DNA from 2 places in the Sanguibacter biliveldensis genome. Region 2 is predicted to be linked to the other one. Evidence: riboswitches for the same ligand, from Rfam matches in the RefSeq annotation. Region 2 holds a riboswitch; the other holds the start of a gene.
What was found. Region 2 has a riboswitch for S-adenosylmethionine ahead of SANBI_RS00275 (methylenetetrahydrofolate reductase). Riboswitches for the same ligand answer to the same signal wherever they lie in the genome.
Positions count from the first base shown of each region.

Region 1: linked by a shared signal. The riboswitch ahead of SANBI_RS16665 (flavin reductase family protein) and the one ahead of SANBI_RS00275 (methylenetetrahydrofolate reductase) in region 2 are both predicted to bind S-adenosylmethionine.

Region 1 is NZ_CP138359.1:3,833,590-3,838,618, forward strand. Features, by position in the region: gene SANBI_RS16650 (GNAT family N-acetyltransferase) at 1-387, opposite strand, end outside; gene SANBI_RS16655 (DUF1684 domain-containing protein) at 384-1,235, opposite strand; gene SANBI_RS16660 (hypothetical protein) at 1,398-2,726, shown strand; SAM riboswitch class IV at 2,794-2,905, shown strand; gene SANBI_RS16665 (flavin reductase family protein) at 2,926-3,450, shown strand; gene SANBI_RS16670 (HNH endonuclease signature motif containing protein) at 3,710-5,029, opposite strand, start outside.
Region 2 is NZ_CP138359.1:56,728-61,756, reverse strand. Features, by position in the region: gene SANBI_RS00290 (hypothetical protein) at 1-289, shown strand, start outside; gene SANBI_RS00285 (glycosyltransferase family 2 protein) at 286-1,182, shown strand; gene SANBI_RS00280 (PH domain-containing protein) at 1,215-1,754, shown strand; SAM riboswitch class I at 1,821-1,926, shown strand; gene SANBI_RS00275 (methylenetetrahydrofolate reductase) at 1,933-3,003, shown strand; gene metE (5-methyltetrahydropteroyltriglutamate--homocysteine S-methyltransferase) at 3,015-5,029, shown strand, end outside.

The DNA.
Region 1 (5,029 bases), 540 kb from region 2:
GTGGGTCCAGATGCGCTTGAGCTCGGCCGTCGGTGCGACAGTGCGCCCGTCGGTGCCACGCTCGGCCTCCGGGTACCGGGAGAACCCCGGGTCACCGAGCTCGGGCTCGACCGAGAGGCGGAACGCACCGCCCGCGACGGGGACACCCTCGTCGAGGACCAGGACGAAGTCGCCGTCGGGGGCCACGAACTCTTCGGGGCTGTAGTGGGCCATCTCCTCGCGCAGGACCTCTTCGCCGAGGAGCGACGCGTAGAGGCGCAGATAGGTGCGCTCGAGGTCGTCGAGGAGGGGCTGGACCAGGGCGTCGCTCATGTGGACCGAGCGGACCTCGAACCCGTGGCGCGGGCCGTCCAGGCGGCCGCCGGCAATCACGCTGTCGGTGCTCATCGGACGCGACACTCCCCTGCGTTGACGGCGAAGGGCACGTCGTTGCCCTCGACGGGCTGCGGGCAGGTACCGAAGTCGCTGAAGGCGCACGGCATGTCGTAGGCACGGTTGAGGTCGAGCACGACGGTGCCCTCGGTCTCGCCCGCGGTGTCGACGGTCAGCGAGCGCCAGGCGGGGGTCTCCTCCGACGTGTCGGTGAACAGCAGCGAGGCGCTGCCGGGTGCGTCGCCGACGAGGCGCAGGGTGACGCTCTGGCCGTCGCGGACGAGGTCGACCTCGCCGGTGACGGTGACCTCGTGGCTGAAGCCGGGCTGGGCCGCGCCGACGACGGCGGGCTCGGGCTGCGCGTACCAGCGGACCGGGGCCTCGAGCACCCAGGACGGGTCGTAGTCGAAGGTCGGCACGCCTGTGAAGCCTGTGGCCATGGGAGCACGGGGGTCGCGGACCCGCAGGATCGGTCGACCGCTGCGGATGCCCGCCTCGACGGCGACGTCACCGGGGACGATCGCGGCGATGGTCGAGCCGGCCGTGGACACGTCGACGGAGTGGACACCCTCGAAGGGCTCGTCCTCGACAGCGCGCCCGGCGCTCGTGTCGCCCGCGCGCAGACCGTCGGCGACGGTGACCTCGACGTGGATGCCGTGGCGGTCGGCCCACCAGCGACCCGGGAGCTGGTCGTAGGACGTCGGGACGTCGGTGAGCTGGTGGAGCGCGGTGAGCGTCAGCCAGCCGTGGTGCTCGGCCAGGCCTGCGTCGCGCTCGGCGCGCCACGCGACCCAGAGATCGCGGGGGCTCGGCGTCGCGGTGCTGCCCGCGTCGCCCGGCGCGGGGCTGGTGCTCGTCGTCATCCCACCATTCTGCCGCTCCGGACCGCGCCGCGAGGGCGTCCAGAGTGTGGGACTCAGCACAGCAGGAGGGCTCCTCCACGCCCTGTTCACAGGCGAGGCCCTGTGCCTCTCACCCGCCCTGTGGTAGGCAAGAGGCGGCATCAGACGCAGAGAAGAGACGACGTGAGCACCGACCCTCAGGGTTCGACGCACAGATCGACGGACAGCTCGACGCACACAGCGGCACAGAGACCGACGCCCGAGTCGACGCCGGGACCGGCGGAGAGATCCGCGCAGGCACTGCGCAACGGCACGTCGGTCGACGACGCGAGCCCGCGCACCGCCCGACGCGGGCTCTGGGGTGCCGGGGCACCGAGGACGGGCGTCGTCGCCCGCCCTGTCGGCCTCGTCGTCGCAGCGGTCGCCGGGCTCGCCGTGGTCTCGACGGGGATCGCGATCGGGGCGGGTTCACCTCCCCCCACGGCAGGGAGCCCTGCGGGGGGCGTGACTGCCGCACCGACGTCCGCGCTCCCGGGCGTCGCGTCGACGACGGCGCCGGCGGACGCACCCGACGGTGACTCGCCCGTGGGTGACCCCGAGGACGCACCGACGGTCGACCTGCCCCCGTCCGCAGAGCCACCGGTGATCGAGTGGGACGACCTGCCCGAGCCGGCTCAGCCTGACCCGGCACCCGAGCCCGTCGCGACCTTGCCTCCCCTGCCCACCCTCCCGCCCCTGGCACCTGTGCCTGACGTCGTCGCGCCGGGTACACCGCCCTCAGGCCCCTCTGAGCCCGCCGGGCCCAGGGTGCCGACACTCACCGGACCGGCGGCAGGCACTGTGCTGATCACCTTCCCCACGGTCTCAGGGGCGGCCGAGCCGGGCGCAACTGTCGTCGTGACGAGCACCTCGGGCGACTCGCTCGCGACAGCCGTCGCAGACACCTCGGGCGCCTGGTCTGCGCAGGTGTGCGGGGAGCCGACCGGAGCCCCGCCCGCGTGCCTCGCCTCGACCGACGCCCTGACCGTCGCCGCGCACGCCCGCGACGAGACGACGGGCTCCGAGTCCGAGGCGTCCACGGCGCTCTCGTGGACCTTCGACCGTCCCGTCCTGGCAGCGCCGACCGACGGCGAGGTGATCGAGGCCCCGGCCGGGGGCGACGTCCCCCTGCGGGTCGAGGGGACCGCCGGTGAGCTCGTGCAGCTGAGCGTCGACGGGACGCCGACGGGCGAGCTCCACAGGGTGGCGGGCGGGGAGGACCTCGTCTGGCGCAGCCCGTCTGCCGGGTCGCACACGCTGAGCCTGCGGTACGTCGACGTGGGTGAGGGTGGCACAGCCGTCACCGGCTTCGGTCCGAGCCGCACGTGGACGGTGAGCGTCGCCGAGGCCGGAGGCGCACCGGAGGGGACGCTCGAGACTGCTCCTGGGGAGGTACCAGGTGGAGCTCCGGCCGAGGCACAGCCCGAGCGACCGGTCGACACCCCGGCGTCCACCCCGAGCACCACCTCCTGACCAGATGGTGAGACGTTCTGGGAAAGGCGATGACAGGACGCGAGCCGTTGCTATACCGGTCCCCCAAGGTCACGAGAACCGACGCGAAGCCCCGGCTGGTCGGACAGCAACCCCCACGTCATGGCGGGGTGCTCCGGGAGATGACCTGGCTGGTCCCCCGGGACCGGCAAGCCGACGACGGACCACCGAAGGACTGCACATGACCATCCAGGACGAGCGTCTCTCCGACCTCGACACCCACCTGTCCCCCGACGAGTTCAAGACCGTCTTCCGCCAGCACCCCGCTGGCGTCGCCGTCGTGACCCTGCGTGGACCCCACGGGCACGTGGGGTTCACAGCGACCTCGGTCATCTCCGTGTCCGCGGCACCGCCGCTGCTCGCCTTCTCGATCGCCGGGACGTCGTCGTCGTGGGCCGCGCTCGCCGAGGCCGACACCCTGGCCGTCAGCTTCCTCTCCCAGGACCAGGACGACGTGTCGGCACGCTTCGCGACGAGCGGCATCGACCGCTTCGCCGCAGGCGGCTGGACCGAGCTCCCGAGCGGCGAGGCCGTGATCGACGGGGCCGTCACCTGGCTGCGCGGGCGGATCCTCGAGCGCACTCCCGTCGGCGAGAGCTTCCTCGTCTCCGTCCGGGCCATCGAGTCCCAGACCCGCACCGACGCCACCCCGCTGGTGTTCCACGACAGGACGTACCACCGCATCGGGGACCAGACGGCGATCTGAGGGCGCGGGAGGGCCGCTCGGGTGGCTCGCTCAAGCACCAGATCTCGCACCGGGGTCCGGGAGAGCCGCTCGGGTCTCCCGTTCTTGCTCCGGCATCCTCGCCGGGGCACGGAGCACCGCTCGGGCCTCCCGCCCGGCATCCTCGCTCGAGGCCGAGACCCGATGGCCGCACAGCCGCACAGCCGCACAGCCGCACAGCCGCACAGCCGCACAGCCGCACAGCCGCACAGCCGCACAGCCGCACAGCCGCGGGAGCATGTCAGAACGGCGGCTCGTCGGGGAGCCGAGTCAGGTCTCCATCGCCAGGAGCCGTGGCGACCAGACTCAGCTCCCAGCCATGACCACTACCCAGTCGTCGTGCGGCGTGGTCGACAAAGCTGCGTCCCGAGGGCGTGGTCCAGTGCACGACGTCGGCAGCGAAGACCCCGCGGTCGCGCGCGGGGGCGCGGCGCAGTGACTCCTGTCGCGATGGGGGCACGTCGGGTTGGCTGGACGCCTGCCTCGTCGACGGACCGCTCGACGACCTTCCGGGCGGCCCGGTGCTGACAGTCCAGGCCGTGGTGTGCTTCAGACGATGGTGCTTGCGGCACAGGTGGATGAGGTTGTCGTGGTCGGTGGTGCCGCCGTGGGCCCAGTCCTTCACGTGGTCGATGTCGCACCGTTGTGCGCGACGTGAGCATCCGGGGAAACGGCAGGTCTCGTCGCGCAGGCGCAGCCAGGACCTGAGGTCTGCGGGCACCGCGTAGCGGTCGCGCCCGACGGACAGGACCGCCCCGGTCTCGGGGTGGGTGAGGATCCGCAGGAAGCTCGGGGCTTGTGCTGCCAGGCGTCGGGCGGTGCGGGCATCGATGGGACCGTGGCCGGCGAGGTCACCGGGCTCGTCCGAGAGACCCAGGAGCGTCATGACCGGGACCGTGACCGCGACCTGGGGCTTGATGTCGCCCAAGGAGATCCGGTCGGCGACGCCGGCGACGGATCGGCTGGGGTTGGCGGTGGTGACGTGCGTGTCGGCGCCGGCTGTCAGTGCGCGTCGGTCGGTGCTGCTGCCCGTGGCTGCACCGGTGACTGTGCCGGTGCCCGAACCGGTGGTCCCGGCCGAGCGCGTGTCCATGCTCGCAGTCGTGGCGGCAGCCGGGCCGGCGGCGGTGTCGGTGCCAGCGGCGGTATCGGTACCGATGGCGGAGGTGGTGCCGGTGTCGGTGGCGCTGGCGGAGGTGGCGGTCGCCACGACCTCGCGGGCGTCGTCGTCGAGGAGCAGGTCCACGCTGGCGTCCGCGCGCAGCTGGGCCAGGGTGCGGGGTTCGTCGGGGCCTCGGACTGCGACGGCGATGTCGGTGAGCCTGTGGAAGATCGCGGTGGCCTGGACCGCGGGCAGGTACTGGTGCAGCCACGCCATCCCGTCCTGACAGGGTTGCAGCTCGACCCGGCGGTCGACGGCAGCGAGCTGGTGACGATCTACCAGAGGGCGCCGATCACGGCGTTCCCGCTCGCGGCGCGCCACCCGCTTGAGCGCGGCGACAGTCGTGGTGCGCGCCCTCTCGGACAGCAGCACGTCCAGCTCGAGGCGAGACGTGTCGTC
Region 2 (5,029 bases):
CCTGGTCGCCACCGCGGCCCTCGCGGCGCTCGTCTGGCTCGTCCTGCGCCGCGCAGGCGCTGTCTCCGGCCCCGGCGAGGCGTCGCTGCGCCGCCCCAGGCTCGGCGTCGTCGTCTCGGTGACGGGGCTCGGCTCCCTGCTGGCGCTGCTGTGGGAGATCGGCGAGTGGGCGGGCGCTACCTACGTCGACGGCTCGATCAACGTCGGTTACACGGACACGGTCTCCGACCTCGCCGTCGGCACCCTCGGGGCCCTCGTCGCAGGCCTCGTCCTCGCGAGGCGCTCGTGACCCGCCGGCCCGGCGCTGCGGACATCACCGTCGTGGTCCCCGCACGGGACGACGCGGCGCACCTCGCGCGGTGCCTCGACGCGCTCGCGCGCCAGTCGCACCCGCCCTTCGAGGTGGTCGTCGTCGACAACGCCTCGACCGACGCGACAGCCGAGGTCGCCCGGGCTGCCGGGGCTCGCGTCGTCCGTGAGGACAGCGTCGGCATCCCGGCCGCGGCGTCCCGGGGCTACGACGCCGTCGAGGGCGGGATCATCGCGCGGTGCGACGCGGACAGCCTGCCCCCGGGCGACTGGCTCGCGCGGATCGCGTCGGTCTTCGACGCCGACCCGACGCTCAGCGCGGTGACGGGCGCCGGGACCTTCTACGACCTCCCGCCCGTGCGCGGCCACCTCGCGCGCGTCTTCTACATGCGCGGGTACTTCTGGGGGATGCGCGCAGCCGTCGCGAACGTGCCGCTGTGGGGCTCGAACATGGCGCTGCGCGTCTCCGCGTGGCACGGCGTGAGGCACCTGGTGCACAGGGACGACCCGCAGGTGCACGACGACACCGACCTGAGCTTCCAGCTCGGCAGCTCGGCGCGCGTCAGGTACGACCGCGCGCTGACCGTCGGGGTCTCCGGCCGGACCTTCCAGTCGCCGGCGAGCCTGGCCCGCCGGTTCCGCTGGGCCCGGCGCACCCTCGAGGTGAACTGGGCCGTCAGCCCGCCGTGGGAGCGCTGGACGCACAGGATCTCGACAGCCCGCCAGCTCCCCGCCGCACCTGAGCGGGCTGTCGCACCGCAACCGGCCGTCACACCCGGACCGGCCGTCACACCCGAGCAGACCGTCACACCCGAGCCGGCCGTCGCGGCGCCACCCGACCGGATGCTCGATCCCGCTCCCGACCGGGGATAGTGCCGGGGGGCGAGCGGTGCGAAGATTCCGGCATGGGAATCCAGAGCACTCTCGCCGAGGGCGAGCACGTCGTCCTCAACCTCCGCACCCACGTCAAGGCGCTGTTCGGGGCGATCGCGCTCTTCGTCGTGCTCCTCGCGGCCGCGGTCGCCCTCGTCGTGCTGCTCCCGGAGAGCTCCGCGCGCGGCTGGATCCTGCTCGCGGGTGGTGTGGTGCTGCTCGTGGTCCTCGTCGGCTGGGTGCTGCTGCCCTTCCTGCGGTGGGTGACCTCGCGCTACACGGTGACCAACCGCCGGCTCATCACCCGCAGCGGCATCCTCACGCGCACGGGTCGGGACATCCCGCTCTACCGCATCAACGACGTGTCCTACGAGAAGAGCCTCACCGACCGCCTGCTCGGCTGCGGCACGCTCGTCATCTCGGACGCGACGGACAAGGCGGGGGTCACGCTGCACGACGTCCCGCGGGTCGAGCAGGTCCAGGTGGTCCTCCACGACCTGCTCTTCTCGGCCGACGACGGCTCGGACGACGGCGAGTTCCCGCCCCGCGAGCCCCGACGCCGTCTCCGCTGACGAGACGCTCGTCTCACCCCTCGGGCAGAACCTGGACCGCCTGATGGATGCCGTCTAGATTCGGGGACACCATCCAGAGCGGTTGAGAGTCCTGGCTCGACGACACCGCAGCAACCCCCCACTATGGAAGCCTCCTGATGGGTGCGGGTGCTAACGCCAGGTCCGATGGAGTGAACTCATGACGGCTTCCGACGTCCCACCGACCCCCGCCGGGGGCGGCTCCGCGACCGCCCCGCCGGGGCGGCCAGCAGCGCGCCCGGCACGGCAGCGCCCCACGATCTCCTTCGAGCTCATGCCGCCCCGCAACCCTGCCGCGGCGCCGAAGTTCTGGAGCACCGTCGACCACCTGATCGCCGCCAGGCCCGACTTCGTGTCGGTCACCTACGGCGCAGCAGGCGGAGACCGGACCACCGCGCAGACCGTCGTGAGGCGCATCCTCGAGCACGCCCCCGTGCTGCCGATCGCGCACCTCACCTGCGTCGGCGCCTCCCGCGACAACGTCGCCGAGGTGATCGACGAGTTCCTCGCCGAGGGTGTCCGCAGCTTCCTCGCGCTCCGCGGCGACCCCCCGCGCGACCAGCCCGACTGGCGCCCGCACCCGCAGGGCATCAACTCGAGCGACGAGCTCGTGGCGCTGCTCCGCGAGGTCGAGGCCCAGCGCTGCGCGGACGACCCCTCGTCCGCCCTGCGCTCGGCCGCCCGTCCGCTGACCATCGCCGTCGCGACCTTCCTCGACGGCAACGCGGCGGCCGGCACCACGCGGTCGCAGGAGGTGCAGCGGCTGCTCGAGAAGCAGCAGGCCGGCGCCGACTTCGCGATCACCCAGCTGTTCTACGAGGCCGACAGCTATGTCGGCTTCGTGGACGAGGCCCGGCGCGCGGGAGTCACCCTCCCGATCCTCGCCGGCCTGCTCCCCATGACCGACCCGGCGCGTCTCGCCCGGGTCGAGACCCTCACGGGCGTCCCCGCCCCGAGGGCCCTCGTCCGCGACCTCGAGTCCCTCGCCGACCCCGCAGCCCGGCACGCCCGCGGCATCCGGGCGTCGGTCGAGCTGGCCGAGGCCGTCCTCGCAGCCGGAGCCCCGGGCCTGCACGTCTACACCTTCAACAAGCACGAAGCCGCACTAGACCTGCTCGAGGGCGTACACCTCGGCGGCGGACCAGCGCACCCGGCACCTGCCGACGCTGGTCCCGACCTGGCCAGCGGGCCGTGGGTCGGCGCATCCCAACCAACCGCAGCACTGATCTAGAGGGATGACCCATGACGACACGTACTGAGCTCAGCTCTGACCAGCAGAACCCGACCTTTGCCGCATTCCCGGCGGCGACCATTCTCGGCTACCCCCGCATCGGGCCGCGCCGCGAGCTCAAGAAGGCCGTCGAGTCCTTCTGGGCCGGCCGCATCGACGCCGACCAGCTCGAGGAGACGGCAGCTGCCCTGCGCAAGGCGACCCGGGACCGTCTCGTGGCGCTCGGCCTCTCCGCGACCGACGGCGCCGTTCCCGAGACCTTCTCGTACTACGACCAGGTGCTCGACACCGCCGTGACCGTCGGGGCCGTCCCGCCCCGTTTCGCGACGGCCGACGGCGACCTCGACCTCGCCGGGTACTTCCGCGCGGCACGCGGCGAGGGCGACGACGCCCCGCTCGAGATGACCAAGTGGTTCGACACCAACTACCACTACCTCGTCCCCGAGATCGGACCGTCGACGGCCTTCCACCTCGCCTCCGACCGCGTGGTCCGCCAGCTCACCGAGGCGCTGGCCGACGGCGTGACGACCCGGCCCGTCCTCGTGGGACCGGTGACCTTCCTGCTGCTGAGCAAGGCCGCCGACGACGCCCCCGCGGGCTTCGAGCCGCTCTCGCGCCTCGCAGACCTGCTCCCCGTCTACGTCGAGCTGCTCCGCGCGCTCGCTGCGGCCGGCGCGACCTGGGTCCAGCTCGACGAGCCGGGCCTCGTGACCGACACGATCGACGTGCCGCTCGGCGACGTCCTGACCGCGGTCACCGAGGCGTACAGGGTGCTCTCGACCGACCTCGCCCGACCGGAGCGCCCGGCGATCCTGCTCGCCGCACCCTTCGGCGACCTCCAGGAGGCGCTGCCCGTCGTCGCCGGGACCGACGTCGAGGCCCTCGCGGTCGACCTCGTCAAGGGATCTGCGCCCACCTCGCCCGTCCGGGGCCTCGAGACCAAGACCCTCGTCGCCGGGGTCGTCGACGGCCACAACATCTGGCGCGCCGACCTCTCCGCGAGGCTGGAGGTGCTCGAGGCCCTCGAGGGCCTCGGCGCCGGGGCAGTCGCCGTCGGCACGTCGACGTCCCTCCAGCACGTCCCGCACGACGTGGCCGACGAGCCCACGCTCGACCCGACCCTCGCGAAGTGGCTCGCCTTCGCCGACCAGAAGGTCGCCGAGGTCGTCACTCTCGCCGAGGGTCTGCGCGAGGGCCGCGAGGCCGTGCACGCCGAGCTGCTCGCCGCGAGCGAGGCCGTGGCCTCGCGGGCCACCGCCGCCGGCGTGGCCGTGGCCGCGGTCCGCGAGCGCACAGCCGCTCTGACCGAGGGCGACTTCCACCGCGGCCCGGCCCAGGAGCGTCGCGACGCCCAGCAGGAGCGCCTGAACCTGCCGCTGCTGCCGTCGACGACGATCGGCTCGTTCCCGCAGACCGTCGAGATCCGCAAGGCCCGTGCCGCGCACGCCAAGGGTGAGCTGTCCCTCGAGGCTTACGAAGACGCGATGCGCGCCGAGATCCAGCAGGTCGTCGAGCTGCAGGAGCGGATCGGCATCGACGTGCTGGTGCACGGCGAGGCCGAGCGCAACGACATGGTGCAGTACTTCGCCGAGCTGCTCGACGGCTTCGCCGTGACGCAGAACGGCTGGGTCCAGTCCTACGGCTCGCGCTGCACACGACCGTCGATCTTGTGGGGCGACGTGTCGCGCCCGGCGCCGATGACCGTCCGCTGGACCGAGTACACGCAGTCGCTGACCTCCAAGCCCGTCAAGGGCATGCTCACCGGGCCGGTGACGATCATGGCCTGGTCCTTCGTCCGCGACGACATCCCGCTCGGCGAGACCGCCAACCAGATCGGCCTGGCGCTGCGCGACGAGATCGCGGACCTCGAGGCTGCAGGCATCGCGATCATCCAGGTGGACGAGCCTGCCCTGCGCGAGCTGCTGCCGCTGCGCCGCGCCGACCAGCCGGCGTACCTCGACTGGTCGGTCGGGTCCTTCACGCTGTCGACGGCGGGAGTCCGCCCGGACACCCAGATCCACACGCA